3 regions of the Tindallia californiensis genome follow, and region 1 is predicted to be linked to each of the others. Evidence: riboswitches for the same ligand, from Rfam matches in the RefSeq annotation. Region 1 holds a riboswitch; each other region holds the start of a gene.
The links. A riboswitch is a leader RNA that binds a small molecule or an ion and turns the genes downstream of it on or off. The one in region 1 is predicted to bind cobalamin.
Positions count from the first base shown of each region.

Region 2: it holds a riboswitch for cobalamin, as region 1 does, so the genes downstream of both, cobT (nicotinate-nucleotide--dimethylbenzimidazole phosphoribosyltransferase) here and cbiQ (cobalt ECF transporter T component CbiQ) in region 1, are expected to answer to the same signal.
Region 3: it holds a riboswitch for cobalamin, as region 1 does, so the genes downstream of both, eutS (ethanolamine utilization microcompartment protein EutS) here and cbiQ (cobalt ECF transporter T component CbiQ) in region 1, are expected to answer to the same signal.

Region 1 covers NZ_FNPV01000006.1:23,572-34,251, reverse strand. Annotated here, with positions in the region: gene BLV55_RS09280 (bifunctional diguanylate cyclase/phosphodiesterase) at 1-528, opposite strand, end outside; gene BLV55_RS09275 (helix-turn-helix transcriptional regulator) at 950-2,002, shown strand; gene BLV55_RS09270 (PDC sensor domain-containing protein) at 2,037-2,576, opposite strand; cobalamin riboswitch at 2,863-3,036, shown strand; gene cbiQ (cobalt ECF transporter T component CbiQ) at 3,280-4,032, shown strand; gene BLV55_RS09260 (energy-coupling factor ABC transporter ATP-binding protein) at 4,029-4,847, shown strand; gene BLV55_RS09255 (hypothetical protein) at 4,893-5,768, shown strand; gene BLV55_RS09250 (CbiM family transporter) at 5,819-6,439, shown strand; gene BLV55_RS09245 (hypothetical protein) at 6,458-6,871, shown strand; gene BLV55_RS09240 (methyl-accepting chemotaxis protein) at 6,934-8,976, opposite strand; gene BLV55_RS09235 (Crp/Fnr family transcriptional regulator) at 9,071-9,793, opposite strand; gene pflA (pyruvate formate-lyase-activating protein) at 9,739-10,539, opposite strand; gene pflB (formate C-acetyltransferase) at 10,543-10,680, opposite strand, start outside.
Region 2 covers NZ_FNPV01000003.1:302,183-312,862, reverse strand. Annotated here, with positions in the region: gene BLV55_RS05495 (HD domain-containing phosphohydrolase) at 1-115, shown strand, start outside; gene BLV55_RS05490 (methyl-accepting chemotaxis protein) at 229-2,202, shown strand; gene BLV55_RS05485 (PAS domain S-box protein) at 2,278-4,455, opposite strand; gene BLV55_RS05480 (ABC-F family ATP-binding cassette domain-containing protein) at 4,723-6,279, shown strand; gene BLV55_RS05475 (ABC-F family ATP-binding cassette domain-containing protein) at 6,391-7,989, shown strand; gene cobT (nicotinate-nucleotide--dimethylbenzimidazole phosphoribosyltransferase) at 7,986-9,035, opposite strand; cobalamin riboswitch at 9,135-9,347, opposite strand; gene BLV55_RS05460 (sodium:solute symporter family protein) at 9,558-10,680, shown strand, end outside.
Region 3 covers NZ_FNPV01000003.1:390,269-400,948, forward strand. Annotated here, with positions in the region: gene eutL (ethanolamine utilization microcompartment protein EutL) at 1-365, opposite strand, end outside; gene eutC (ethanolamine ammonia-lyase subunit EutC) at 375-1,271, opposite strand; gene BLV55_RS05835 (ethanolamine ammonia-lyase subunit EutB) at 1,288-2,652, opposite strand; gene eutA (ethanolamine ammonia-lyase reactivating factor EutA) at 2,682-4,118, opposite strand; gene BLV55_RS05845 (sensor histidine kinase) at 4,228-5,646, opposite strand; gene BLV55_RS05850 (ANTAR domain-containing response regulator) at 5,649-6,224, opposite strand; gene BLV55_RS05855 (EutP/PduV family microcompartment system protein) at 6,255-6,677, opposite strand; gene eutS (ethanolamine utilization microcompartment protein EutS) at 6,674-7,021, opposite strand; cobalamin riboswitch at 7,387-7,573, opposite strand; gene BLV55_RS05865 (sigma 54-interacting transcriptional regulator) at 7,685-9,931, opposite strand; gene BLV55_RS05870 (ECF transporter S component) at 10,125-10,637, opposite strand.

The DNA of each region.
Region 1 (10,680 bases):
GGAAACCGAAACGATCATTTCGCCGGTAACAAAATCTAAATAAGGAGAAGTGATGATGGTTCCGGAGGATTCAATGCTTTCCTGATACCAATTTCGGTTTTCTAAATCAAAGGTTGGATGGATATAGTAATGATAGCGATCCGTGATTAAATCGTTGGCTTCCGCAAGGGCTACGGTAACCAAAGAAATATGAGGACGCTGGCGCCGGATTGCCTGAAGCTGCTGAACAACCTGTTGATAAAGAGGGTGGAGGTGCTTGGTATAGGGGTCATCAATTTCCTGCAAGATGGTGAGAAAATCTTGATTGGTCGTCATGGCATCCACCAATGTGATATATTCCTTTAACCAGGCATCCAAATCTTTTTGCAGATGATTGGCTTCTGTAATAAGACGCTGATGATTGCTTTCACGCAACTCATCGGCGGCCTGCTGTTTTAGAATAGTACCTGCCAGGAGTAAAAAACCAAGCAATAAAACCATTGTCAAGGCTGCCATTTTTCTGGAAATACGCTTATGAAACCATTTCATAGGAACACCGCCTTTAGGTTGCTGTTTCAAAGCCACTGAAGCATGCTTTTGGGGGAATGTCCTCTCAAAAGGAATGAAAGAAGAACTTTATTTAGGCTAAAGATATTTTGGAATCCATATTTTGAAATCCGTATATTAGTAATCATACCCATCCTGAAAAGAATACAACGATTTTTGACAGAAATGAAAAAGTATTCAAAAAATTAGAGAGGTTATCTTTCTTTTTGCATGGCGGCGCTTCCTTTGATTCGAAAGACAGAAAAGGTGAGTTTCGTTGTCATCATAGGGTATAAGGTTTATAATGGAAAGATAGAAAATATTTGGAAATCTTGCAATGAATCTTGTGACAGATGATGGATTTTGTGACAGATGATGAATTTGCAGGAAATGATTATATCAGATGCGACAGGAAAGGACTACGATGGTTATTCGATGCGGTATCATAGGGAATATTTGGACAGACTGGCTGGATGAGTGGTCTTCTCATCATAAAAACCTGGGAGTATCGATTGATGTGATTCCCTGGACAAGGCAAGAGCAAGATGATTTCCTGGTAAAGCATCTTGCGAGTCGCTATGATTTGCTTTTGATAGAAGAAGAAATTTACTTTTCCTTGGAGCGACCGTGTCGATTATCAATGGTGCAGGAAAGCATCACCATTATTTCTGGAAATAGCAAAGATTATCGACGAGTAAGAAGGGTTTTTTTAGAAGGTTGTTTTGATTATATGGAAGCTATGATCCCTGCTACTGAAATCCAAGAGTTGTTTGTGCGATTATCCGGTTATTTCCTTCAAAATGAAAGAGATCTCATTCAGATGTCAAAAAAAATTGCAGAGGAAATTGCGGCTCCCTATCCGAAATCAGAGCCTTTGTTTTTTCGTTACTGGACGTTGATGAACCAGCGAAAAGAAGGGGCGGAGGATCAGTTTCCGAACTATGCGAAAGCCATAGAAAGGATCATACAGTTTTTGCCACTACATTCTATTCGTGAAAAAGTGGTTGATTTTGCCCAGGGTGCCGCTGAGTGGATTGAAGAAGCTGAGTATCCGCAGGAACAGTTTATTGCCACCTTGCTTTTTATTCAGCAGGCCTACCGGGACATCTTTTTGCCTCATGCTCAACATCCGCTGGTACGACGGGCGATTTCGATCTATCTGGATAAAGAATTCGATCTGGAAACCGTTCAGGATATTGCCGATCAGCTTTTTGTTAACCGAAGTCACTTAAGTAAAACTTTTATCACGGAAAGCGGGGTCAGTCTGACCCGATACATGATGCGTACTAAAATATATGGTGCCCGTTATCTGCTCCTGGATTCAAAGCGAAGTGTTTATGACGTGATGGACTACTTGAATTATACAGATTATGGGCATTTTCGAAAAACCTTTAAGAAATATACAGGCATGACGCCTAGTGAATATGTAACCGTTTATAGAGAACGGTTTTCCATTGAAGGAATAAAAAAAATCTGACGGCCCTTTTACGAAGGTTCGTCAGATTTTTAGATTACTTTGCTACTCTGGAAGCAAACAACACGCCTGCCAGGTTTTCGTTAAGATATACCGGCGTTGCATAAACTACAATCGATTCTCCTGTTTCTTTGCTTACTAATACATCAGAAACATTTGGTTCGCCTGCTAAAGCGTTTTGGAAATACTTCCGATCCGCAACATCAAATTCTTTTCCTTGCTGATCTAAAGCCACTGCATTACCCTGCAGGTCGGCAAAGCGAAAACCAATATAGCCGGCTTTTTCGGCTTCTGCTTCAAAAAAAGCCATCTTATCTTCATAAGTAACATAATCGTCTAAAATAATAGGATGAACAGAGACAGCTTCCAGATAAATAAGTTCGGCCGCATCGAAGGAAGATACCGGGTGGCGCTGCGTTTCGTTGGGAACCGCATGTTGCCCATGAGCTTGGCTGGTTAGATTAAGATTAACAGTTTCACCGATGGAAGCACCCAAGCTGGTCGACGTCATTAAGACAGTCAGTACTAAGATGGCAGCAGTAGATAATAATGTGGTTTTAAGGTTGGTTGATTTCATTATAAACACTCCTTTTCGAATTGCGTTAAGACCAATTAGTAGGGGATTCGTCGGATTCACCTCATTTCGGATTTATGGTTATTTCCGGGATTTTGTTAAGATACGTTGTTATTGGTTTAACATCACCTATGATTTTACAGGATTAAAAAAGTTTTTCCATGGGTTTTTGTTGCTGCTCATAGAGGGTTTTGTTGGGTCCTTAGGCATAGTTCAAGGAGTGATTACTTGACAAACAGAAGGTTTAGTGTGATAATTTAGCTGAATCAAGAAATGAAAAAACAATGAAACTTAATAAAACCGTTCAGGTGCCCGTAAGGGAGAATAGGGAAACCGGTGAAAGTCCGGTGCGATCCCGTCACTGTAAGCAGGAGCTGTCCCCGATAGATCACTGGCAAAAGCCGGGAAGATGGGGAGAGTGTGGAGTGCAAGCCAGGAGACCTGCCTGAATGTTTGTGCGTTACCCTTCGAGTGAAAGGGCTGGTCGCTACTCATGCACTTGCTTTGTCTTCAGTCATCGTTAAGTGTTTTTTGTGTGAGAAATTCCGGTCTTCAAAAGCGAAGACCGGAATTGTTTTTTTGTTAGTGAGCACTTATTATTTTTATTTTGAATGGAATGATTTATTATCAACTTGAAATTCTCAATGACAGCAGACGCCAAACGTCTTTGTTGATAGGTTTTGTTGATAGGTAAAGGGGTTTATCAATGAGCGATCATCACTCTATGTCTCAGTGTATTGAAAAAGAAAGCGGTGGATGGAAAGCATCTACTTGGAATCCACGAACGAAATTGATTTCAGGCCTTATCTATGTTTTTGGGGTTATCAGTTTGGCGGAAGTGAAATTTCTAGGGGTAGCTTTTATCTTTGCCATCCTTTATGCAGGATGGGGTGGTTTATCTTTGGGGCAACTCATGAAGAAGCTGGCCGTATTGATTCCTTTTCTTGGATTGATGAGCCTGCCACTGATTTTTGGAGCAGGGATTCCGCCGACTCCGGATCGGATAGAGTTTGCCGCATTGATTGTACTGAAAGCCCTGACAGCAATGACCTTCACCTTATTTGTTTTTATCAATCAACCAGTGGAAGAAATGCTGGAAGCGTTGGAACACTTAAAAATGCCCAGAATTATTACAACAACCATTTATCTTGCTTACCGATATGGGTTTCTTTTTATTCAGGATATGCAAACTACATTAAAAGCACTGAAATCCAGGCTCTTTCAGGCACAGCTTAGCCGATATTCCTTAAGGATTTACGGCGAACTGTTTGGCGGACTGTTTATCAAATCCATTAATCGATCCGAAACAGTTTACCGAGCGATGAGTTCCCGAGGATTTCAAGGAGAAATGCCGATTGGAAAACCGAGAAAAATCACAGGGAAAGATTGGATTCGATCAGGAATTCCCGTTATGTTTATCATAACGCTTATTATGTTGGAACAGGGGGTGCTAGGATGATTGCTATCGAAACCGTTGGATTAAGTTATGTCTATCCAGATACAACACCAGCCTTTGAAAAGGTTAACCTCCAAATCAAAGCAGGTAAAAAAACCGCCATTCTGGGAATTAATGGTAGTGGAAAAACAACCTTGATATATCACTTTAACGGTATTATTCCTGCTCAGCAGGGAGAAGTGAAAATTCATGGTTTGCCGGTAGAGAAGGCTCATTTACAGGAAATACGAAAGAAGATAGGCCTTCTTTTTGATAATCCGGACGATCAGCTCTTTTCAACGACTATCTTTAACGACATTGCTTTTGGGCCAAGAAATTTAAAACTAAACCCAGCCGAGGTTCAGCAGCGGGTAGAAAAAGCTTTGGAAAGAGTAGGGATTTCCTGTTTGGCAGAGCGACCTCCCTACAGCTTGAGTTTAGGACAAAAAAAGCGGGCAGCCATTGCTGGGTTGCTGGCGATGGAACCACCTATTTTTGCCTTTGACGAACCTTTTTCCGGACTAGATCCGGAAGCAGCCTCTCATTTTCGAGAATTATTGGACCGGTTGGTGGGAGAAGGAGCTACCTTGGTATACAGCACTCATGATGTGGACATGGCTTACGAATGGGCAGATGAAATAATATTGATGAAAAAAGGAAAAGTGCTGGCCTGTGGTGAGTACGATTTACTTCGTGACGAAAGTATTTTACAGGCGGCTTCGTTACCAATCCCTGCCTTGGCAAAGCTTTTTCGGGATACGCACCATAAACCCCGCTCTGTGGAAGAAGCACATACACTGATCAATCATATTTTTGATTGCAAGCCATTTAATGGCTGACAATAAATCATAAAAACAGTACAGAGAAAAGAGGAGGATTATATCATGAAGTTAAGTAAGAAAAAAGGATTGGCAGGAATTGTTTTACTCGCAGCACTGCTCATACTATCTGGGTGCTCAGGAGATGCAGCACCAGAAGCTGAAGCTGGTGAAGGACAGGAGCAGGTAAGAGACATTAGTTTGTATGAAGTGATTCATCGCAGTGAAGATGAAGTAGTAGCTTATTATCATGATGCCCATTGGCATGGTTTTATCCCAGAGGTGGAAGCAGGCAGTCATATGTCCCTAGGTGCACATTTAGAAGAAAATGGAGAAGCCGTTGAACTGGATGGTGACCATAACGCAATAGCTGTTGCCTTAGCAGAAGGTGCCGAAGATGGAATCGTCAGCTTTGATATGCATGGCGATCATGTCCATATAAAAGGCGAGCAGGAAGGGATCACTCAGGTGGTATTTCAATTTCTTCATGATGGAGAAGTCGAGTTTGAAACATCTTTAATTGAAGTACAGGTACTTGCAGGAGAAGGAGAAGCGGCAGAAGAAACAGAAACAGAAGCGTCTGAAGAAGTTACGGAGATCAGCTTATTTGAAATTATAAACCGTAGCGAAGATGAAGTAATTGCTTATTATCATGATGATCACTGGCATGGAAGCCTTCCTGTGATAGAGAAGGAAGGGCACGTTTCTCTGGGTGCTTATCTAGAAGGAAATGGTGAAGAAGTAGCCTTGGATAGAAACCACTATACATTAGGTGCTGCCTTAGCAGAAGGTGCTGAAGATGGAATCGTCACTTTTGATATGCATGGCGATCATGTTCATGTAAAAGGCGTGGAGGAAGGAACGACTCAAGTGGTGTTCCAATTTCTTCATGAGGGAGAAGTAGCGTTTGAAACAGGATCCATTGAAGTAATCGTAGAGTAGAAGCAGGAGTCAGGTAAAAAGAAATTTCATTAGTAGTAACATTAGCTTTGATGAAAGAGGTAGATACAATGCATATTTCTGATGGTGTCTTAAGTACGCCTGTAGCGGTGGGAACGACAGCCATTACAGCAGCTACCATCGCCTATTCCGTAAAGGGAATGACAGAGGAAGAAATACCAAAAACAAGTCTGATGGCAGGCGCTTTTTTCGCCGTATCCCTTATCAGCATACCGGTAGGCCCTTCCACCATTCATCCTTTGTTTTCTGGATTATTGGGCGTGATGCTGGGAAGAAGAGCACCACTTGCTATTTTTGTAGGGTTATTGCTTCAGGCTGTGCTTTTTCAGCATGGAGGATTGACGACTCTGGGTGCGAATACAATGATGCTTTCCATTCCCGCTCTTATTTCGCATAAGATCTTTTGCAGAATGACCGATAAATCGGTTTTTCTAAGAGGTGCTTTGGTAGGAGCGTTATCCGTAACGATTACGGTAGGATTACTGATTGTGTTACTGTTTTTAACCGATCCACGTTTTGGAGAAGGTTTTATGTCCGTTATTAATATTTTGATTGTAGGACATATCCCTCTGGTTCTGATAGAGGCACTGGTGACGGCATCTGCCCTTCAACTAATTCAAAAAGCAAAACCGGCAATGCTGGTGACAGAATAGAGAAAGAGGTGATAGACAATGAATAGCAAAAATCTAGGTTCCATCGCAATCATCCTATTACTGGCCATGGCATTAACAAGTATTGGTGCGTTTGCTCATGCCATGCTGGTGGAGACGGTGGAAGAAGGAAGAGTAAGAGTTATCTTTGATGATGGTTCGCCAAACCGCCATGCGGAGGTTGCTGTTTTCGATGAGGCAGATCAGGAAATAGATCGTGGTGATGTAGACGATGAAGGATATTTTGATTATGATTCAGAAAAAGCCGTTAAACTGATCGCTCAGGACAACTTTGGTCATCGAGCGGAGTATGTGGTAGGGGAAGAAGCAAGCAAACCTCTGCCGAGAGTACCAACCATTGTTGGAGTGTTACTACTGTTTGGAGCGGGCGCTGCCTTCTTTAAGAAGCGGTCGAAAAAACAGCAATCAGCATAACCCCCCTTTTTATAAAGCCACCAGCTTCTTCATAAGAAGCTGGTGGCTTTTTTCAGCAAAGATTAGTATACCTTGAAATGATGAATGCTCTTTTGCATTTCTTCCGCTAAGTTTACCAAGTCTCGACTACCATCGGAAATTCCGGTAATGGTTTCGGATTGGCCGGTAACAGAAGCCGTAGCTTCTTCTGTACTGGCAGCGTTTTCTTCAGCAATTGCGGACAAGTTTTCCATAACAAGCACAATTTCATTCCGTTTATTTTCGATGTCATCACTAGACTTATTTAGATCGTTCATAATCGCTAGCATCTCTTTTAATGCGTCGGCAATACCATCAAAATTAGCATTGGTAGACTGGACACCCTCATTTTGAAGCTGATTAAACCGGTTGATTTCATCCATTTTTTCGACGGCATGGCTAGTGATTTGGTTAAGAGTGGCAATAATATGATTAATTTCTTCAGTAAAGGAATTGGAGTCTTCCGCCAGTTTTCGAATTTCTTCAGCAACGACGGCAAATCCTTTTCCGGCTTCACCAGCTCGGGCAGCTTCAATACTTGCGTTCAGAGCCAGTAGATTGGTCTGTTCTGCAATGCTTTTAATGCTGGTACTTTTCGCCTGTATTTCTTTGGCACTTTCGTTGGTGCGATGAATAATATCTTGAATCTCCTGAGCAGCCGCATTACTGGATTTTGTTTGTTCCACCAATTTACCGACGGTCTCAACGCCTGCTTCCTTCATCTGGCTGATGGTGTCGGCGGATTGGTTTAACCGGATACGATGCTGTTTGTCAGATTCGATAAGCTGACTGATCTGCTGAATATTTTCAGATCCACTGGAGGTATCATAAGCCTGGCTTTCGGCACCTTTAGCAATTTCATCAATGGCTCCGGCTACTTCGGATGCGGCACCGGAAGCTTGCTCCGTAGAGGCTGTTAATTCTTCGGAAGAGGCAGCCAGTTGATCCGCCCGGTCCATAATATCCTTAATTAGCTCTAACAGGCTGTCCCGCATTTCCTGAAGGCCATGATTGATCTGACCAATTTCATCAGAAGAACTGGTGTCAAAGTTTACGGTTAAGTTACCCTGGCTCAGTTCTTTTACCCCTTCCAGAGTTTTAGGAACTGGTCGGAGAGAGCGTTTTACAGCAATAGCCATGGCTACTAACAATACAATGATCGTACCAATTAAAATAGACTGGTTTACAAACATAAAAGCTCGGACAGGTGCCATTACTTCGTTTCGGGGAATCATGGTGGCGACGGACCAGCCAACAGATTCCACCGGGGTATAAAAAATCATCCGGTCGGTTCCGTTAAACTCATATTCGGCAAAGCCGGATTCGCCGGCAATCATACGGGTACCAGCTTCTTGCAAAGCTCCACCCATATCCAGAATGTTGGTTTCGGCGATCATGCTTTCGTCAGGGTGATAAACCGTTAACCCATCCTGATCAATCAAGAACGCATAGCCGGTTTCTCCCACCTGATATTCACTCATGATTCGCTGGATTTGATCAATATAGATATCGACGGATACGGAACCAAGGTCTCTGGATCCCTGCATAACCGGTGCTGCTGCGGTTACTACCAGCCCACCGGTGACCGCATCCAGATAAGGAGCAGATATATACGGACCTTCTGCCTGTAAAGTCTCTTGATACCACCCACGCCCTCTTAGCACATAGTCTGGTGCAGAATCATAGTCATAGGCATCAGCAAAAAGGTCGCTGGCTTCTGCTAAGCCTAAAAAAACAAAACCGATGGCTTCGTCCATCTCATTGATGCTTTGCAACTGGCGATGAACTCTTCGGGTTAAGGGATGCTCTCTTTTTTCCTCTCTGGTAGTGACCTCTCTCATATAGTCCACAAAATCCTGATTGGTTTCCATTTGCTGGACAATGGTAAGATAACGTTCCATAAACAAGTCTAACTCTGTGGCAATATGAGCCGCATCTCCCTCCATCTGAATACGTGCCTGTGATTCGAAAAACTGACTTACCTGGTGGTTTAAGGTAAAACCATAAGCTCCAAAAGTAATAAGAATAACGATTAATAAGATTGCTACTAGCTTTCTTGCCAAGCCTGATTTTATCCAAGTCATCATGGGTATGCCTCCTTTTAGGTAGAATCTTTTAATAAGGACTTTATACCCGAAGACAAGAATAATAATCAGAAAATTTGAAAAATGCAAAAGCCCACTATTCTTCGTTTAAGATTTTACGTAATGCTTCCAAATCCTTAATCAGAATTTGGCGGGCGCTTTTTAAGTGGATATATCCCAGCTCATCAAAGAGATGAAGTTTGCGGCTCATGGTTTCCCGGGCGATACCGGAATAACTGCCCATATCTTCCCGGCTCATGGTCAGCTTCAGCAAAACACCTTCTGAAGTATGAGTTCCAAAATCTGGCACCATATTGAGTAGGAGGCCGGCTACCCGAGCATCCAGACTGGAAGTGGACAACCGTTCAATAAGGGTTTCTAATTTTCGGATTCGTTCATAGGCTTTTTCAAAAACTTTCAAGGTGATTTCCGGGTGAGAGAGAATAATCCGGTCAAACTCAGCTTTTGATAGCATGCTTATCTGGCTGTTGGTCAACGCTTCGGCGGTAGCGTCAAATTGGTTTTCTTTCAATAGATTAAAGGCACCGAAAAAATCGCCGCCTTTTAAGATATAAAGTATTTGTTCCCGACCTTCCGGGGTATGGCTTACTAATTTTACTTTTCCGCTACAAACAATAAAAAGCTTATCAGCGGTTTCTCCAGCCCGAAAAAGGATTTCTCCCTTTTGAAAGGTTCGGAAGGAAACTCCCGCTGATATTTTCTTTGCTTCTTCCGTTGTAAGACTGGAAAGGAGTGGGATCTGGTTTAAGCAAGTGGTTCCTTTACATATTTCGCATCGGCATTCTGGCTTTTTTGGCACAGTAATAACCTCTCTTTCTCACGAAAGGCTTTCAAGCGTTGCATCAGGGTGGATTCCCACAACGCTGCCTGCTTAGGATCCATTTCCGGTATGCCAGCCAGCGGATCTCTAAGGCCCATCATTTTATATTTCTCAATTCCCTTCTTATGATAAGGCAATAGCTGAAGTTTTTCAACCGATGGAAGCTGAGAAGCTAAATGAAAAAGTTTTTCAAGGTTTTCCTGATGATCTGTAAATTCGGGAACCAGAACATGGCGTAGCCATACTGTGCCCTGATAATTAGAAAGCCGTTTCCAGAAAGCATCCCGACCGTTCATGGGCTTAGCGGTTAGCTCTAAATGAGTTGATTCTTCCGTTGCTTTAATATCCATTAAAACACAGTCTGTTACCTCTAAAATGGAGTCCATCCAGCTTTCGGGACCGAAGCCGCAAGTATCGAGAGCTGTATGAAAACCTTCCTGTTTAAGCAAAGTCAGTGCTTCTAAAAGAAATTTGCTCTGCATAAGCGGTTCTCCACCGGAAAAAGTAACACCGCCACCGGTTTTCTGGTAATAAGGCCGGTAACGTTTGGCAAAGGCAAGGATATCTTTTGCCGACATGGCATTGCCGCCACAACCGGACTGAGAGTCCGGATTGTGGCAGTATTTGCACTGAAGAGGGCAGCCTTGCAGGAAAAAAACCGTTCGGATACCTGGTCCGTCCGCAAGTCCTAAGGTTTCGACAGAATGAACTTTTCCCAGTTTCATGACCTACACCGCCTCATGGAAGGTTCGTTGAATTACTTCCTGTTTTTGTTCCTCCGTTAATCGATTAAAGTGAACCGCATATCCGGAAACTCGGATGGTCAGGTTCGGATATTTCTGTGGGTGTTTCATTGCATCCAACAA
Region 2 (10,680 bases), on a different contig from region 1:
AAAATCCCAAGAGGAAGCAATAGTGGAATTAAAAAACGGCTCAGGCACTCAGTTTGACCCTACATTAGTAAACCTGCTTCTTTCTATTTTGAAAAAAGAGAAGACAGAACAATAGAGAAGAATTGTCAAGGCCAATGGTAGCAAGCGTGTGTCGATAAGCACTGTGATAAGTACTGTGATGAAAGATAGAAGGATAGTCGAAAGCAAATAATAAGGGAGAGATGACAAGTGGGTATTAGAATGAAATCTATGATTCTTTGTGGAATTGTAGCCATTACCATTATTGGAGCTGTAACGGCGGTAGCGCTCTTGGACGCTAGAAACGCTGAAATGATTAACAATGAAAGGTATGTAGAAAGTGAGTTGGAACTAGCAACCAACAACATCAATGCTTTTTTTAATGAGAACATTGCTATCGTAGAAAGTATTGAAGAAATGTTGACGGCAGCCATTGAAAATGATCATTTTCAGGTGGATACCTTTAATGCAGTTCTTAGGAATTTGATGGAAAAGAATGATATTATCTATGGCGCTTGGATAAGGTTGGAAGATCCTAGATTTGCAGAAGAAGAAACCAGGTATACAGAAACCGGCGTATACGATCCGTATTTTTACAGAGAAGGAGACCGTATTGAATACGTAGGATTAGAAGCGGCAGGATGGTTGGAGGATGAAGTGGAAGGTGCCTTTTACTATGACACGTACCGATCAGGAGAAATTCATTTGTATGAACCAGTGATATGGGAAATCGATGGCCAGGATGTGGAAATGGTAACGATTGCCTATCCGGTGATTGTCGGTGGATCGGTGGAAGGGGCTCTTGCCATTGATATTGAAACCACAGATATTAATGAATATATCTCCGGACTAACCATTTACGAAAGTGGTCATTATCAACTTATTTTTGATCAGCAATACGAAACCGATCATTTTATGGCTTTTAATGAAATTGCTCCTGCTTATGAGTTAGGCCATGAGCTTGGTTGGAGATTATATGTGGACATTCCTCCTGAAGAAATGAGAGACTACCGGGAACGGCTGATAAAGATTGGTATTGTAGGAGCTATTGGGATCGTAATGGCTGTTTTATTGCTAAATCTTTTGTTAAAGAATATTTTGGAGCCGATCACTTACTTGACAGAAAAAGTTCAACAGATGTCTTCCTATGATTTTACCGGCAGAGAAGATGAAAAAAGCCAGCAACTTTCAAATCGAAAAGATGAAATTGGAGCTATTGCCGGAGCCTTGATTACCATGAAGCAAAACATTGTGGAACTGATAAAAGGCATTAACGATAATGCGATGCAACTGACGGCTTCTTCCGAAGAATTGAACGCGACCAGCCATCAGGTTTCCATGTCAGCAACGGAAGTATCCAAAACCATTGAAGAAATTTCAAAGGGAGCGGTGGAGCAAGCAGAAAATACAGAGGATGGAGCACTTCGTATAAGAGAGCTGGAAGAACGAATTGAAAAAGACATTCAAGTTATAGAGGGACTCAATAGTAGTTCTGAACAGGTATACCAGATGCGACAGGAAGGTGACGAAATCATCCAATCGGTGGTCAAAAAAACAGAGCAAAGTAATCAAGCGATCTTAGGCATTCGTCAGGTGATCACGAATACCAACGAAAGTGCTCATAAAATTCAGTCAGCCAGTCAGATGATCGAAAGCATTGCGGAACAGACAAATCTACTGGCTCTGAATGCGGCTATTGAGGCAGCTCGGGCAGGCGAAAGTGGCAGAGGTTTTGCTGTGGTAGCAGAAGAAATCCGTAAGCTGGCGGAGCAGTCTAATCAGTTTGCCCAGGAAATCGATACGGTAATTGGTGACCTGACAGAACAGACAGAGGGTGCCGTTAAAACCGTGGAAGAAGTGGCGACCATCAGCAAAGAACAGTCTGATGGGATTGATGGAACCAGTGAAAAGTTTGCAGGGATCGAAAAAGCAATCGATGAAATGCGGGGAAAAATCAAGGATTTAACCGATTCTTCCATGGATATGCGTCGGAAAAAAGATGAAATAGTAGGGGTTATTGAAAATCTTTCAGCGATTTCGGAAGAAAATGCGGCCGGAACAGAAGAGGCTTCTGCATCGGTAGAGGAGCAAACAGCAGCAATGAATGAAATTGCCCAATCCAGTGAAAATTTGGCAGAAATGGCTGAAGAAATGAAAGATGCCATCCAGCAATTTAAGATTTAAGGATCATACAACTAAAAAGCAGTACGAAACTAAAAAGGCCAACCCCGATGAAATAGTCGGTGTTGGCCTTTGCGATTAGGAAGAGATAACCTTCATGAAGGCATCCACCAGGCGTGGGTTGAAACGTTTCCCTTTTTGCTGCTGAATTTGTTCTAAAACGGCTTCACGACGAAGGGCGTCTCGGTGAGGACGGTTTCGGCTCATGCTGTCATAATAATTAGCAATGCTGATGATTTGAGCATTAAGGTTAATCTGTTCTCCAGACAAACCTGCAGGGTAGCCATTGCCATCGTACTGCTCATGGTGTTGTAAAATATCTTCGCTGATATCCAAATAGTCAGAAGAAGAACTTAAAATAACATAACCGGCTTCCGCGTGGCGTTGTATTTCTTCTCGCTGGTCCATCGTTAGCAGGCAGCCGCTTTGCAAAATAGTTGGATCAATAGCGATTTTTCCTATGTCGTGATAGTAACCGGCTAATCTTAGTTTTTCAAGCTTTCTTTTTTCAAATCCGAGGACTTTTCCAATTTCAAAGCAAAGAGCAGCAACTTTTTCCCCATGACATTTTTCCTCTGGTAAGGTGCGAAATAGCTCCTCTAGTATCTTTTGAATCATTTCTTTACGTAAAGATTTTCGACCTTCGTTTTTTTGGTTGTACATTTTTGTTTCAGCCAGCTTTAAAGTATCTTCAACCGTCAGTTTTTCATTCCATTTTGTGTAATAACCGTAAGAAAAGGAGAGAGGCAGGTTTTTGATTTTTTTTCTGTCTGTATTTTGCTGTATTCTTTCCACCATTTTTCCGGCTTCTTCTTCGCAGGTTCCAGGCAGTAAAAGTACGTATTCATCACCACCGATGCGCGAGATAATGTCGTCGGATCGAATACTTTCCTTTAATGCCTCGGCCATTTTAATCAGCAACTCATCGCCGGCTTGATGACCAAAGGCATCGTTGATCAGTTTCAGCCCATTGGCATCCACCATCATAACAGTTAATGGCCAGTTGCGATAAGTATCCAGTCGTTGAATTTCCGCTTCAAAAAAATGCCGGTTGTATAATCCGGTCAACTGATCATGGAAACTTAAGTAACGAATTTTTTCTTCGGCTGTTTTGATATGACTTATATCGATATCCATTCCCCGGAAGGATTTGGTACGTCCATTTTCATCAAGAAGACAGAAACCGTTGGTAGTGACCCAAACATTTACTCGGTCCTTTCGTTGGAGCTGATGCTCATAGTCAGAAACCTGGCCGCCCTCCTCCAACACTTTTCTGCCGTAGTCCATCAGGCTTTGACGGTTTTCAGGAGAAGTGATGTCGTAAAAATAAGATTTCCCTATTAATTCAGCAGGTTTATAGCCTAAAATAGGCTCTACGGAAGGGCTTACATAGGTATACATACCGTTTCGGTCCAGTTCAAATACCACTGCTTTGCTAATGGAAGCCAGTTCTTCGTAACGCTGCTCGCTCTCCTTAAGGGCTTCTTCAAGATTGAGGGTATCCGTAATATCTTCAAAAGCACCTAACATCCCAAAAACCTCAGCGTTTTGATCATAAAGAGGTATTTTGCTGGTTCGTACAAAGCGTCGCTCTCCATCGGCATTGATGACCTTTTCGATGTAATTGATTTTTTCTTCTTCCTGTATCATGACGTCTAAATCGTCTTTTCGATAGTCCTCGGCCAAAGATTTCCAACTCATTTCATAGTCAGTTTTACCAATTAACGCTTCCGGAGATCCCCAGCCGGAATCTTTAGCAAAATGACTATTGCAACCAAGGTATTTCAAGTCTTTGTCTTTCCAGAAAATACGCATCGGAATATTATTAATGATTTTTAACAATAGTTTCTCAGAGGCAATTCGTTTTTGTTCATTTTCAACCCGTTCTGTAATATCCGTAGCGGAGCCGACAATAAACGCGGTGATTCCTTTTCGGATAATAGGTGTTAATGTAGTGGTCCAAATTCTGGTACCGCCTGGTAAATCCAATGTTTCCTCATAGGTAACGCTTTTTCCAGCATCAACACATTTCTGATAGTTAATAGCCACTTGATCTCCCAGCTCCTTGCCAAGTAAGGACAGCGGTGTCTGGTTTTGTATTTGCTCCTGGCTAATACCGGTTTTAGTTTGATGAGCCAGATTTGTTCGAAGAAACCGAAATTCAAAAGGACCTACCACTTCTACAATGAAGAGAGAGTCTTGAGTACCATTAAAAACTTTTTCATATAGTTCATGGTCCATGTAACTTTTTTGCATAGAAGAATCATCCTTTAAAGAGGGATTTGTTTCATGATGGCTTTAACTGGGTGTATGTCTATTATTATAACATATCAGTAAAAGAATGCTTAGCAAAAAAGGTGTTAAGCATCTAGTGATGTGAATCTCTAAAACCTCGGTTGAAAAATTTTAGCAATCTTTTCTCTTTCCTATCTTTTCCTAAGCTTTGTTATGGTATAATGGCCTAGGTTTCTTTAATAAATAGGAGTAAGATGATTTTGATGGAAAGAAAAAGGAGCGTTTGGAATGAGTTTGTTAACGGTAAAAAATCTAAGCCATGGCTTTGGTGACAGAGCCATTTTTGATGATGTGTCTTTTCGATTGTTGAAAGGAGAACATATTGGATTGATAGGAGCCAATGGAGAAGGTAAATCCAGCTTTATGAACATTATTACTGGAAAAATAGAGCCGGATAAGGGCACCGTTCATTGGGCAAAAAGAGTACGGGTAGGTTATTTAGACCAACACACAGTACTGGAAAAAGAAATGACGATCAAAGATGCTTTAAAAGGAGCTTTTCAATATCTTTTTGATCTGGAAGCTGAAATGAATCAGCTATATGAATCGATGGGAAACGTTTCAGAAGATGAGCTAAATACGATGCTGGAAGAAGTGGGAACGATTCAAGACCTGTTAGATCAGAATGATTTTTATATCATTGATGCAAAAGTTGAAGAAGTAGCCCGAGGACTGGGACTAACAGACATTGGGTTGGATAAACAGGTAGACGATTTAAGCGGTGGACAGCGTACAAAAATATTGCTGGCAAAGCTATTGCTGGAAAAACCGGAAATTCTTCTTTTGGATGAACCGACAAATTATTTGGATGAAGAACATATTGAATGGCTGCGGCGTTATTTTCAGGAATATGAGAATGCGTTTATTTTGATTTCTCATGACATTCCTTTTTTGGACAGTGTTACGAACCTTATTTATCACATGGAAAATCAAAAGCTTGAACGGTATCCTGGTAGCTATGACCAATTTTTACAAATTCATCAGGCGAAAAAAGAACAATTGCAGGCCGCTTATAAAAAGCAACAGCAGGAAATCAGTGAGTTAAAAGATTTTGTTGCCAGAAACAAAGCACGGGTAGCTACTCGCAATATGGCGATGTCCCGCCAAAAGAAATTGGATAAGATGGAAATGATTGAACTAGCCCAGGAAAAACCGAAGCCGGAATTTCATTTTCTTACAGCGAGAACCCCTGGAAAGCTCATCTTTCAGACGGAGGACTTAGTGATTGGCTATGAGGAACCGCTAACCCGTCCTTTGACCATTAAAATGGAAAGAAATCAAAAAATTGCACTGGTTGGCGCCAATGGTCTGGGAAAAACAACTTTGTTGCGAAGTTTGCTGGGGGAAGTGCCGCCGCTGGCAGGAGTCGTAGAAGAAGGTGACTTTCTGCATATCGGTTATTTTGAACAAGAAATAAAAGAGAGCAATACCAATACATGCATCGAAGAAGTATGGCAGGAATTTCCTGGTCTTAACCAGCGGGAAGTAAGAAGTGCCTTGGCAAAATGCGGCTTAACAACCAAGCATATTGAAAGCCAGGTACGGGTGCTTAGTGGTGGTGAACAGGCCAAGGTACGGCTTTGCAAATTAATGAACAAAGAAACCAATGTCCTGGTACTGGATGAGCCGACCAATCATCTGGATGTGGATGCCAAAGAAGAACTTAAACGAGCTTTGCAGGCTTATAAAGGGACAATTCTATTGATTAGTCACGAACCGGACTTTTATCGGGATGTGGTAACGGAAGTCTGGAATTGTGAGGACTGGACGACAAAAATCGTCTAAAAGCCACTGGAGTCCAGCTATTGAAAAAAGATGGCAGAGCTTTTAATAGAATAAGCAGTCTTAACGGTGGTAGTCGCCGAATAAAGAATATAAGAAAAGGAAGGTATTAACGTGATTAATGTTATTAATTTAGGATTAAGTTATGGAGAGCAAAAATTATTTGAAGACGTTCAACTAAAGTTTTCTCCGGGCAATTGTTATGGAGTTATTGGAGCTAATGGAGCGGGGAAAAGTACGTTTCTTAGAATCCTTTCCGGAGAAATAGAGCCAAATAAAGGTGAAGTTCACATTGCACCGGGTCTTAGAATGTCTGTACTAAAACAAGATCATTTTCAGTTTGATGAAGTGGAAGTATTAGAAACAGTCATTCGAGGAAATGAACGGCTTTATGAAGTAATGACAGAAAAAGAAATCCTTTATGCCAAAGAAGATTTTTCGGATGAAGATGGGATGAAAGCAGCAGAACTGGAAGCGGAATTTGCCGAATTAAACGGATGGGAGGCAGAAGCAGAAGCATCGGCACTGTTGCAGGGGCTTGGTATTACGACAGACCTTCATGTTAAGAAAATGGAAGCTCTTCCTGGTGCTGAAAAAGTGAAGGTATTGCTGGCGCAGGCTTTGTTTGGAAATCCAGATATTTTAGTGTTGGATGAGCCGACCAACCATTTGGATATTCAATCAATCCGATGGTTGGAAGAATTCCTAATTAACTTTGACGGCATTGTTATTTTTGTTTCTCATGATCGATATTTTCTGAATAAAACCTGTACCCATATGGTAGACGTGGACTTTGGGAAAATAAAAATGTTTACAGGGAACTACGACTTCTGGTACGAGTCCAGCCAGTTGGCACTCCAGATGATGAAGGATCAAAATCGCAAAAAAGAAGAAAAAGTGAAGCAGCTGCAGGATTTTATTGCTCGTTTTAGTGCAAATGCTTCAAAATCCAGACAAGCAACCTCTCGAAAAAAAATACTGGATAAAATCACGTTGGATGATATTCAACCATCCACCCGCCGCTACCCCTACGTTGGTTTTAAACCAGAAAGAGAAGTAGGAAAAGACATCTTAATGGTGGAAGGGATTTCAAAAACCGTAGAAGGAGAAACCTTGTTAAAAAACGTCAGTTTCACCGTAGGAAAAGAAGATAAAATAGCCTTTGTCAGTGAAAATGAAAGAGCCAATACAGCGTTAATGAAAATCATGGCAGGAGAATGGGAACCGGACCAAGGGACGGTAAAATGGGGTGTAACGATTACCACTGCCTATCTGCCAAAAGATAATGCAGACTATTTTGATCAGGAAGGCTTAAACCTGGTAGAGTGGCTGCGGCAGTATTCAGAAGAAAAATCGGAAGTGTATTTAAGAGGTTTCCTCGGAAAAATGCTTTTTTCCGGAGAAGATGCCCTGAAAAAGGTGAAAGTCCTTTCTGGTGGAGAAAAGGTCCGGTGTATGCTATCGAGAATGATGCTGAAAAATGCCAACGTCCTATTACTGGATCAGCCCACGAATCATCTGGATCTGGAATCAATCACAGCATTAAACAATGGGCTGAAAGCCTACCCCAGCAATGTATTGTTTACGTCTCACGATCATCAGTTTGTCGATACCATCGCCAATCGCATTATTGAAATAACCGATGACGGAATCAAAGATTATCGAAAAACCTATGAAGAATACCTGGAATTAAAAGCGCAAAAGAAAGCTTAACTGGAAGTAACGCCAGCATCAGCGAAGGTGCTCATTTCTTCAAGGGCTCTGGTGGAAGCTTCTACCAAGTGGAAGGCTAAGGCAGCGCCGGTACCTTCTCCTAGACGCATGTTCATATGAAGCATGGGTGTTAAACCTAAAAGACGGAGGGCATGCTGATGACCTGGCTCCATAGAAGCATGGGAAGCGATCATATACGGAGTAACCTTAGGGCAGATGCGACTGGCAGCCAAAGCAGCCGCACTGGCGATGAAACCATCAACCATTACCGGTACCCGATGAGCGGCGGCACCCAGCATAACGCCAGTCATGGCAGCGATTTCCAAGCCGCCTACTTTTGCCAAAAGATCAACTCCATCGGTTGCGTCTGGTTGATTAATGTCTAAAGCCTGTTGAATCACCCGGATTTTATTGGTAAGCGCCTCATCCTGAATTCCCGACCCCCTACCGACGATCTGTTCCAAGGGTAAATCAATGCATGCGGCTAATATAGCGCTGCTGGGAGTTGTATTGCCAATGCCCATTTCACCCGCACCTAACAAAGCGGCTCCCTGTTGCACTTCTTCATGAGCCATTTCGATTCCTATTTCAATGGCCTTTACAGCTTCGTCATAACTCATCCCAGGCCCGGCAGCAATATTGTCGGTGCCCTGCTTTATCTTTTTTTGGATAAGATCAGGATGAGTAAAATCACCGACGATGCCCACGTCCACCACCACTACCTTCGCCTCGGCATGACGGCAGAAAACATTGATAGCAGCTCCCCCATTGATAAAGTTCAGAACCATTTGAGGGGTTACTTCCTGAGGGAAAGCACTGACACCTTCAGCAACAACTCCGTGATCTCCGGCCATCACCAACATTGTTTTGTTCTTAACAGACGGTGATGTGCTGCCTGTTATACCGGCTAACTGAATAGCGATATCCTCCAGCACCCCCAAACTGCCTGGTGGCTTCGTCAGGTTATTAAGCTTTTTCTGACACAAATCCATGGCTTCTTTTTTAAGAGGTTGGATCTGATCGATGGTTTCTTTTAATGACGGCATACGATAATTCCTCCTTGGGTTTCTGTTTTTAATTTGTTTTTAAATAGCAAAAAACCTCAGCATAAACATACTGAGGATGTTACCATAATCCACATCATTAGCAAAAGTTCCCTACTGGCAGGTCTCCTGGCTTCCAGATCATCACGCCTTCGCTCCTTCCCGTCCTTCTTCAGGCATGAGCCTTTGAAGACAGTGGATTACTGCGAATTAATTCCCCGGTTACAGTGGCGGGACCGCTGAAGATTCTCACTTCTATTCCCTATTCTCTTCGAGAGGATTGCCTCAAGAAGCACCAGTAGTCATCAGATAAATGAAATGACTCTAAATAAATGTACCTCAGAGAGATGGATTTGTCAAGTTCTTCGGATAGGTCTGGTTTTGGAATAGACGAAAAGCCTAAGGTATGTTATTATTTAAACAAAGTAGGCGAAGGGTGCTTTTTTTTCGCCACTAATTACAGTATAGGTGTAATCAATACTGTAAAACTAAAAAAAGAAGGAAAAAACAAGGAGGAAGAAAAGAATGGAATTAACGCATAATCCCACTCTGCTGTGGTTTTTAGCAGGGTATGGGGTCATCATGGTAGTAATGGGTATTTTTTATTCAAAGAAGATCTCTTCCAGTGAAGACTTTATTCTGGCTGGAAAATCTCTGGGTGCGGTTGTATTGATGGGAACGCTAATCGCCACCTGGGTTGGCAGTGGTACGATTACAGGAGGCAGCAACTCCCTTGCGTACAGCTTTGGCATATGGCCGGCCATGTTACAAAGTGTTTCGGCTATTGTGGGAATTGGGTTATTGTTTTTTATTGCGGAAAGAATACGGACTTTTGGAAAATATACCATCAGTGAAATATTGGAAACCAAATACGGTGAATCAGCTAAAATGCTCTCGGTATTGGTGATTGTATTGGCTTATGTGGGAATTGTGAGCTATCAATTCCAAGGGTTTGGGTTTGTCTTAAATGTAACGACAGGCATTCCGGTACAGACAGGAACGATTATTGCCGCTGTGCTTATTGTTTTTCTTGCTGCTGCAGGTGGGCTTAAAGCAGTGGCAGCAACGGATGCTATTGGTGCCTTTATTATTCTTATTGGGCTTGGAGTTGGGATCCCCTTTTCCATTAATGCGGCTGGCGGATGGGCAAATATCACAGAAACGGTTCCGCCATCAAGCTTGGAAGTTTTAGGTGGTTTGACTCCCTTACAACTGACGGGATATCTGATTCCCTCTCTGTTCCTTTTGCTGGGAGATCAAAATATGTATCAGCGACTGGCGGCTTCTCGTGGTAGCCGAGATACCAGAATTGGTTCCATAGGATGGCTAATAGGGGTAATCTTTATTTATCCGGCGGTTTCAATTATCGCTTTTTCCGCCAGAGTTACCTTTCCGGACATTAATCCGGGAATGGCATTGATAGCCACTACGACAATCTTACCGACCTTTATAGGGGGACTTCTTTTAGCGGCGGCGGCTGCCTTTATTGTTACAACAGGAAATTCGTATCTTTTGTCGGCTTCAACCAATATTACCTATGATTTATACGGAAAATATATTAACCCAGAAGCATCGGATAAACAAAAGTTATTATTTACCCGAATATTGATCCCGGTACTGGGCTTGCTTTCTTATTTGCTGATCGAAT
Region 3 (10,680 bases), on a different contig from region 1:
GCAATGGAATCATCTTCATTAGCACTATAGAAGCATGCATCCCCTTCAATAAAGTCGATGGCCGCATTTAAGCCACTTTTCACTTCTGCCGGACTGGGACCGGAAATAATTCCGATGAATTCACCCGCCAATTTTGTGCTGGCATTCGCCGCACCGCCATAAAATGATTTTGCATAGACTACATTGATTTCTGCTTTTTTGGTTGCTTCATCCAGTGCTGTATAACCTACATCATCGCAATCCGTTGTAATCATACCAATGGCTCGATGGGCATCTTTCACCCCCAGATTTTTACGCATTTCTTCATCGACATTTGAAATCATTTTGACACTTAAAACATTGACTTTAATCGGATCGTATCGCATGGTAACCTCCTATAATTTTAAATCCACGCCACTTTTTTTCTCATGAAGGATTTTTTGAATAATCTCGGCAATATGTGCTCCTGCTTCCACCGCAGGCGTACCACTTTGATGAATATTACTGATCACTGTTCTGCTGGACTCTGGATTTCCCACTTTGCCCTGGTAAATCATATAGCAGCTCATGGATTCTCCTGTGGCAAGCCCAGGTCTTTCTCCTATTAAAACAGCTGTGACCTGTGCACCCGTAAGTTCTGACACCTGATCCATGGATGGCACCCGTCCATATTTAAGGAAAAAGGGTACTCCCATTTGAATGCCTTGATTTTTCAGCCCCATTTCAATGGTTTTCAGAGCATCTACGGCGTTTGTTTCAATAGCTGTTGAAGACAATCCATCCGCTACATACACCTGAACGGTAGGTGGAGTTGCATTAAGCTTTCGTAAGGCTTCTACCGATTCTTCATCCAGTTTTCTTCCTAAGTCTGGTCTGGTCAGATATTCATCTTTATCCGCTACAAGGGTTTGAAGTTTTTGCCATCCATTGGCTTCGATTAATTCATCACAAACATCGGTAAAAACAGCGTCCTGAGCCACCGCATGATCTGCCCGAAACCTTAAATACGTCGGCGTTGTATAACGGGGACCTGCCCGCCAAATACCAACTCTGGCTGGCGTTGACTTTTTATAATTGGCGTAGGCTTCTTTGTTTTCCGGATCAGGAACCACTAAATAGTCTTCTATCCGGTAACCGGTCACGCTGTCTTTTTCCTTAATGGTTTCAGGAATTTCTGTCATTACTGGCTGAACCGGTGCTGAGGAATGACTTTCTTCCCGACCTGGTTCTTTGCTTAACTGATGTTCCCGAATTACTTCTTCAATAATGGATTTTAATTGATTTTCGTTCATTGTTAACACCACCTTTCTATTTCATAAAAATAGATGCATCGCCAGCTCGTTTAGTCAACTTACCGTCTTTAACAATTTCCATTCGTTCCAGCCATTCTCCAAAAGCTTTAATAGGCTTTTTCCCGCTGATACTTCTTAAGCTGTGCGCGTCATGATAACCGGTACATTGGTAGTTAAGCATAATATCATCCCCTGCGGGTATGGCCATAAAGTAGTTGCATCCGGCCATCGTCAGTAATACCGCTAAGTTTTCAATGTCGTTCTGATCTGTTTTCATATGGTTGGTGTAGCATGCATCGACTCCCATTGGCAATCCATGGAGTTTTCCCATAAAGTGATCTTCTAAACCGGCTCGTGTTACTTGTTTGCTGTCATAAAGATATTCCGGTCCAATAAACCCAACCACCGTATTCACCAGAAAAGGCTTGAAATGGCGGGCTAATCCATAGCATCTGGATTCCATGGTTACCTGATCGGTATCATGATGCGCTTCACTGGACAGCTCAGATCCCTGCCCTGTTTCAAAGTAAAAATAGTTTGGCCCGGTGGCTGTACTATGTTTTTTCATTAAGGATTCTGCCTGCCGAAGCGTATCCACCGTAAATCCAAAAGCTTCATTTCCCTTTTGAGATCCAGCAATGGATTGAAACATTAAGTCTGCCGGTGCACCTTTTTCAATGGCTCCCATTTGCGTGGTCACATGGGCCAATACACAGGTTTGTGTCGGTATCTCCCATTTTCTTTTAAACTCATCGAACATTTTCAAAATGTTTCCAACACTTTCTACGGTGTCAATCACCGGATTCAGTCCTAGTACAGCATCTCCCACTCCGTAGGAAACACCTTCCATCAAGGACACCATAATGCCATCTAAATTGTCGGTGGTATGATTTGGCTGCAATCGGAAAGAGAGGGTTCCCGGTTCTCCGATGGTGGTATTGCAATGAGCCGTTACAATCATCTTTTGGGCTCCCAACACCAAATCCATATTGCTCATTAATTTGGTTACCGCTGCAATCATTTCGGAAGTAAGGCCACGAGAAACACGTCGTATCATATCATTGGTCGTGTCTTCATCCAGAATCCATTCTCTCAGATCAGCCACCGTCCACTCCTTAATCTCTTCATAAATGGGCATGCTGAGATCATCGTAAATTAAACGGGTCACTTCATCTTCGTCGTAGGGAACGGACGGGTGATGATACAGGGTTTCTAAGGTCAGCTGGCTTAACACTTCTTTCGCCGCCACTCGTTCGGTCATCGTTTCCGCTATAATTCCTGCCAGTGCATCTCCTGATTTTTCTTCATTGGCTTTTGCCATCACTTCTTTCACACTTTTGAACAGGTACTGCTGTCCAAACAAAGATGTTCCTAATCTCATTCAACCTAACCTCCTATTCTTTTCTTAGCCTAGTAACCAAAAAGTAAGGTTTTGATTACAATCGGCACTACTTGCCCCTGTGCAATGGGAACTCCTATGTCAATATAATCTCCATTGTCCGCATTAATTGAATCGATACAGATCAGCCCTTGCCCTTTGGGAATCATGCTTCGCAGGCAAAGCCCCAGCGACTTACCGAAGTCACTTTCCAGGATTACTACTAAGGGGTGATCCGATCCATTAATTTTTTCACTGACCATGGCGATATCCTTGGCTAAGGCTTGGATTTCATTAAAGCCGTAACCTCGTTGACCTCTGATTCCTAATGCAACCAAAGAGGTATCGCCTTGTTTTTGAATCCACTCCATTTTTTCACTCATTTTTTGCTGTCGATCAGCCGACGGTAATGCTTCTTCTTCCTCATCCAGTTTGATAAGCGGTATATTCTTTAAGGGCAATAATTCTCCGTCATAATGAACCGTACTGCCACTAACATCTGTACTATGATTGCCGGCACCCACCACCGTTGCTCCTATGGTTTCCGAGCCGTAAAGGATCTGATGGTTTGTTTCGGATGCTGACTGAGCAATGGCATTTCCCAAAAGGATGCCTATATCTCCGTATCTCAACCAGTCGTCTTCCTCAGGGTTTGCAGAGGCTACGCAATCAGCAACGCCGCCAGATAAAAAAGCTTTGTCAATGGAATGGTTTTTTCTTAAACCATGATCTGTAATAAGTAGTTCTTGTATAGGAGAACGGGTGTCAGCATTCATAATTTCTACGATGGTTTCGGCCATTCCCTGACAAAATTGCTTTAAGGCTGTCATCGAAGGTCTTTTTCCTAAAGCTATTTCTAAGCCTAAATGTTTGATCAGAGCCTCCGCCTTTTGAGAAGTATAGGTAATGTGTTGATCTTCTGAAAATTGAATAAGCCTTCCACCAATGTCATAACAAGCCGTATCGATTAATTTTCCATTTTGAAATACAGCTACATTGGTTGTCCCTCCTCCAATATCAAGATTCATTACCGTTGCATTGTGTTCTTTTGAGTAATCACAGGCTCCAGAACCCTTTCCGGCCAACACGCCTTCCAAATCTGGCCCGGCTGTGGCTACTACAAAATCTCCGGCAAAGCCACTGAGCATGGTAAGTACCTGCTCCGCATTTTCTTTTCTTGCTGTCTCTCCGGTGATGATAATGGCTCCTGTATCTACTTCCTCCGGTTTCATTTTTCCTTGTTGATATTCCTTAGCAACGATGTCTTTCAATGCAGCTGCATCAATCACCTCAGCACTGATTAGTGGAGTAAAATATATTTCACTACGATAGATCACTTCCTTATGGGTAATTTGAACGGTAGGAACGGTCCAGGCAGCCGCTGTATTTTCTACGGTTATCCTGGAAAAAACCAATTGAGTCGTGCTGGTACCGACATCGATCCCAACACTTTTTAGCTGTTGTGCCACCGCAAAATCTCCTTTGCAAAAAAATAACGTTAAAAAACTCTCTTGCTGTTCAAGAGTTTTTTAACGTCTTTGTTAAAATACATTCAGTATACATCATTGTATGCTGTTGTTATTCACTTGTCATCTTAAAGTCAAACATTGCCTTTGTTCCCCCTTCTGTGGAAACAAGGGTAAATCGGCCTTTTAGCTTTTCTTCCACCATGCTTTTAACAATACTTAGACCTAAGCTGCCGGAAGTACTGGTTTCGGCATCAAATCCAAAGCCATCATCTCTTACCACCACGCTGGAATACATAATACCCTTTTCAATATTGATCTCTATAAGGCCTTTTTCACGTTCCCGAAAAGCATATTTCATGCTATTCTGAACCAGTTCATTGACAATCAGCGCTACCGTTGTTGCTAAGTCAGAACTTACTTGAAACCGACTGCCTGTAATCTTCAAGGATATCTCACAGTCCTCTTCCAGAGATCCAAAGGTATTAGATACGGCCCGTTCGATGATGGTACGAAGATCTACTTCGTCTACCCCGCTCTGAGCCAGAATTTCATGGGTAGCTGAAATGCTTATCACCCTGCTGATGCTGTCTTCCAAGGCTTGTTTTGCCTTTTGCGAGTCTGTTCGTCTGGACTGAAGCCTTAACAGACTGGCGATGGTCTGTAGATTATTTTTCACACGATGATGAATTTCTTTCATTGCCACAGACTTGGTAATCAATTTTCTTTCAATGTTTTTCTCTTCTGTGATGTCTTTCACAATCATTAATAAGCCACTGAAGTGATCCTTCTCATCTGATAAGGGAGCATATTTCACTTCCATCATCATATCTCCCCGCTTAATTTCCGAGGTTTTCAGATGGATTGTCTCCGCCAACTCCTTAAACCGACTTCCATCCAGAGCCAGATTATCAAAAGGAATACCTACCAGTTCTTCCTGATACCCTAAATAGCGGTACATCCGTGTTGCCACCGGGTTCATTTTCTGTGAAATGCCTTTGCCATTAAAGACAACAATTCCATCGTTCAGATAAGGCTGTAGTAAAATATCTTCCTGTAAGGTGTCCACCAAGGTCTCCGTTAGCTGTTCCGTGGTTTCCGTCAACATTTTCATCTGAGCATTTTCTTTTTCAGCCTGAGAAATGTCATTTTCCATAATTAAGCAGCCAATGGTCTCCTTTGCTTCATTAAAGATAGGTACCACATGTTGTCTTACCCGTTGTTCTTCTTGTGTGATCGCTCTTAAATCTCTGGTGGGCATGCCTATTTCCAATGTTCGGATCGCTGCCGGTTCATGATGTCGGTATGCCAGTTCACCTACTACCGACCTCTGGTAGTTGGATTTTCCCTGACTTGGTTTCGCTTCCGCCACCACCACTGCCACCCCGGCTTCCCTGGTCATTACATCGATAAAGATGTCTCCACCAGACAAGTCGGCCATCAGTTGCAATTGTTCCGCTACTTTTTCCAGTTGTATGATATCGTTTTCATTTAAACAGGTATGGGTTTCACATAATTGTCTTAGTTTCATATTCATCCTTCTATGCTCATTAAAATAGTACTTGCTATTTCTTGCATGCTGCAACGTTTGTCCATGCTCATTTTTCGAATATAATTATAGGCGGCTTCTTCTGACATCTCATTTTGTGACATTAAGGCACTTTTTGCCCGATCCACCAATACTCTTGCTTCCAAACGTCTGGCCGTCTTTTCATGAGCTTTCTTAATGTCTTCAATTTCTCTTCCTCTATGCATCGCAATTTCTGCCGCCGGCAAGAGCGATTCTTTTGTCACTGGCTTTACAACATAGGACAAGACTCCCGCCTGCTTTGCCTTTTCTATGAAGGATTCGCTGCTGTAAGCAGTCAATAACAATACAGCTCCTGCTAAATTTTCCTGCGTTATTTTTTTTGCCGCAGTAATCCCATCCAGAAGAGGCATTTTCACATCCAGAATTGCCAGATCCGGTCTTTGCTTTTTACATATTTCCACAGCATCAAATCCATCCGAAGCTTTGCCTACCACATCGTAGCCTGCTTCTTGCAGCATTTCTGCTACATCCATTCTTGTAATCGGTTCATCGTCAGCAATGACTATCCTCTTACTCATATTAACCTCCGATTTGTTGGGTGATTGTTTTTAAAGGATCTCGGCAACCTGCCCTATCCCTGCACCGGAATAGGCACTTACCTGATAAACAGTGGTTACTCCTGCTTTTCTCAGCCAACCTTCAGAGCGAACTACATCTGCTTCCGAATGATCCGTCTTGGTGATAATTCCCACTACTGATTGATTAAACATGCTGGCAAACTGTGGCGGAAAGTAGTTGTCTCTGGAGGTACTATCATGCACAAAAGCGACTATTTTCGCATCAAAAGATAAGGTAACAATGGCATGATAATATCGTGGATTTTCCAGGTATTCACCTGGAGTGTCGATAATTTTCGGGTGATATTCTACGGCTTGGGTTTTTCGATACACCATTTCGTCATTGGAAAGTCGTTGAATTAAAGTGGTTTTACCTGATCCCTGAGTTCCAACCAGTATCATTGATTTTTTCATGAGCGAGTCATGACGGTGGTTGTGAAGTGAAGTACTTGCCCCAACATGTGAAGTACCTCCTGAATCGCTTCTTCCACGCTTCCTACATCGCCCACTAACACTAGAGATCCGCTAAATCGATCTAAAAACCCTATGCGTACATCAGACGCTTTGGTAGCTACATCACCAGCAATGATCGCCCCCTCGCTCGGTGTAATGGTCAGAATTCCCACGGCACCTGTCTCACTTTCCACTAAACCCAGTTTCTGACATACATCTTCTCTTGGATTTGCAATTAAATGAGCTAATGTCACTTGTTTGCCAGGCACATATTCCTGTACCATTCTTTGCTTTTCATCCTGCATAACGACGCCCCCTACACTAAAAAAGCTCGCAGTCCTCCCTTTGTAACGAAAAAAGGAAACTACAAGCTTCATCGCTTATTATGTTCGTACGCCGTTGTACTGTTTTTGATTATAGCACGACAAAAAGCATTATTCAACCAATTTTTTTGATTTCTCGAAAAAATTGATCAGATAACGCACCCATCCGCTGTTTAGTCACATTGATACATAACTTCTTTCCTTACTCTTGAGCCTAATATATTGAACATAAAAAATCTCTCCAGTCCCACTGAAGAGATTTAAGTAATTAATTTCACCATCACAAACAAGACAAAACGGCTTGTTTGTTTCACATATCACTTATCCCCTTCCTATCTCCCGTAGGAACTTCGGAGTCTTACATGGCAGGTCTCCTGGCTCTGCTTCTCCGTCTTCTGTATCCTTCCCATTGCCTGTGACAACAGTGGTAATTACAGAGACTCAGCATTACAGTGGCGGGACCGCGGAGGAATTACACCTCTCTTCCCTTTTCAACCATTTGAAAAAATGGTCACCATACAAGTATTATTTAGTTGTTCCCATCTTATCATGAAGCGGACCCACCGTCAAGCCAGCCTTTTGCCAGTTTCTTTGTTTTCGAAAGATGTGCCCGAGGCGACAGATCCCAGGACGGTCTTAGGCTGATTAATCGATTCCATATTTCCTAAGTTTTTCATAGAAATTAGATCGTGATACCCTCAATAGATTGGCTGCTTTTGTTCGATTATTATTAGTGCTCTTCAAAGCATTGAGAATGGTTTCCTTTTCTACTTTTTCCAACAAATTTTCCAGAGGCTGCACTTCATTGGCCAAAGGATTAATATTTTCATTTTTCCATAAGTGCAGCGGCACATGTTTCTCTCTGATCTGACTCCCCTCCACCATATTGAGCAGCCTTTCCAATAAATTTTCCAGTTCCCGAACGTTGCCAGGCCATTTATATTCGCATAAAACTTTCATCGCTTCTTTGCTAACGGTTTTAAGCGGTAATTGGTACTTTTTCGTCAGCTTATCCATCAGATACTCTACTAACAAAGGAATATCCTCCGGTCTTTCTCTTAAAGAAGGCACCGTAAAAGTCAGGACATTGATGCGATGGTATAGATCCTCCCGAAAATTTCCTTTCTTGATTTCTTCCTGCAAATCTTTGTTCGTTGCCGTAATAATTTTGACATCCAAAGGAATGGTCTGCTGCCCACCTACCCGTTGTACTTCTTTATCCTGAATAACCTGCAATAGTTTGGCTTGCATGGCAGGACTCATATCAGCAATTTCGTCGAGAAAAATAGTTCCTCGGTCTGCCTGCTGAAATTTACCCGTGCTGCCACCTTTTCTGGCTCCTGTAAAGGCACCTTCCTCATAACCGAAGAGTTCCGCTTCAATCAACTCTTTTGGAATCGCACTGCAGTTAATATGAACAAAGGCTTCATTGCGTCGTTCCCCACAAAGGTGAATGTTATTGGCAATATAGGTTTTTCCCGTTCCACTTTCTCCTAACAGCAAGACATTGGAATTTGTTTTTGACGCATTGACAATAAAATTTTTAATGGCTCTGATCGCATCCGAATGCCCTATGATCCGATCGTCAATCTCCTTAACGCTTTCCATAAAGTTTTCCACTCTTTTTTTATAGTAATACACTTCGTTTTCCTTTTGGCCTAACAAATAAGGCAAACACATCTGCAGTTCTGCGATTCCCCGATAGACAGCAATCGCTTTTTCACGACAGGTTTCATAACCACAAGCTTCACAATTCAACTCATCTTCTTTGCTATACTTCTGGCTTTTTGCCAGTATGTCTCGTATTTCTTCTTCACTTGGGATTGTTCGTTGTTGCTGAAGGGTTTTGTAATACACCCTTCTGGAAATTTGAACTTTATTCTTTTTTACCGGTCTCTCCGGATCGCCGGCTCTTTTGGCGATGCTTTCATTCGCAAATTCGATGACTTTTCTTTTCCGGTATTGAAGAGAGCTGTTATCGTGAAAAAAGTCCGGCCCATCAATACATCCTTTGCAGTAAAGAATATCAATCAGCATTGGTTCCAACTTACCTTCCTCAATAGCCCGAAAAGTTTCCAGCACCTCTTTTTTGCCTTCTACCACCGTGATTTTATTATTCAGTATATCCGTGCTGATTTCAGCCGCCTTTAACAACCCTCCTGCCACAGGAAAAACCTGCCCACGACATTCTTCGTAAAAGTGATTAAAAGCAGCCGGCCTTACTTTTCCCGGATCTATCTCATTTTCATCAAACATCGCTTTCAATTCCGAAAACAAGAGGACATAGTCTACCGTATTTTGGGCGTATTCTTTATCAATTTCTGTTTTTTTCGCAACACAAGGCCCAAAAAAGACAATATCTGAACTTACTTTTTGTTGTTTCTTAATGTAATCGGCCACCGCAATCATCGGAGAAACAATAGGCGCTAAATGATGAATCAATGATGGATAATGGCGTTCCACCATATTGACAATAACCGGACAGGGCGAGGTGAGCATCGGTTTTGAGATGGGCTCCCGATAGAGTTTCGCATATTCCCTTGCTACCATTGACGCACCCTGTGCCACTTCATAAACTTGATCAAAGCCCAATTTTTTTAACGCTCCCACCAATCGATTCGGTTCTTCTTCAAAAGCAGCTACGATAGATGGTGCTAAAATGGCAATGGTAATATTTCTTCGGTTTCTCAAAGATTTTTCAACGGCACTCCTGTCTGATCGAATGACTTTATTTTTCTGAGAACAGACATTGACACAAAATCCACACTGAACACATTCTTCTTTCATTAACTCCGCCTGATCCCCCTCAAAACGTATGGCATTCACAGGACATCCCCGGACACAGGAATAGCATTTTTTGCAAGTTGTTTTTACGTCAGAAACAATCGGCATTAAAACACCTCCGGTACAGCGTATCTTCCAGAAAAACTTATTCATTATATTTTACCACAATTCTTGCAATTCTATCAGAAGCAACGACGCTTTACAAACGACGCTTTACATCTGTTATCATTGATACCTGGTTATTTCCTTACCTGCAAGAAAAGCCCGCTACCCATGGGTAGCAGGCGCTCAGTTGCTTTTTTCAGCTTTTGATATTTTGAGGCAGGTATCGATAAACCACTAATGCCATACCTCCACCAATCATTGCTGTATAAAACTGAGGCATGGAAAAAGCGGCAATCAAAGGCGTTGGAATACCAGAAAAAAAGGTAAAGGCCATTAATCGAATCAATACAGCCATCATAAAAAACTTTCCAACACTGGCAGACAGCACGGCCAGCCACTGATGTTGGGGGTAAAGCCCCTGAAAAAGCAACACCAGCGTTATATTTCCACACATCACCACCGGCAATAAAGGAAATAAGGGCATAATCCCTAGCAGGTAAGCGGCTAAAGGTGTGATGCATCCAATCGTGATGGCTGCTCCAGGACTTACCAGTAATACCGAAAGCATTAGTGTCATATTAACCAAAGGGCCTACCACCGGTTGAGCAAAGGACGCAAGTCCAATTTGAAACATAAGGGTTAAAGCAAGTAATACAGCTGTTTTAGCTAGCGAAGCTGTTTCCGTTCTTCGTTCTGTTATCGTCGACATTGTCCCACTCCTTCTTTTCCTTTTTCAGAAAACAGGCCCCAAA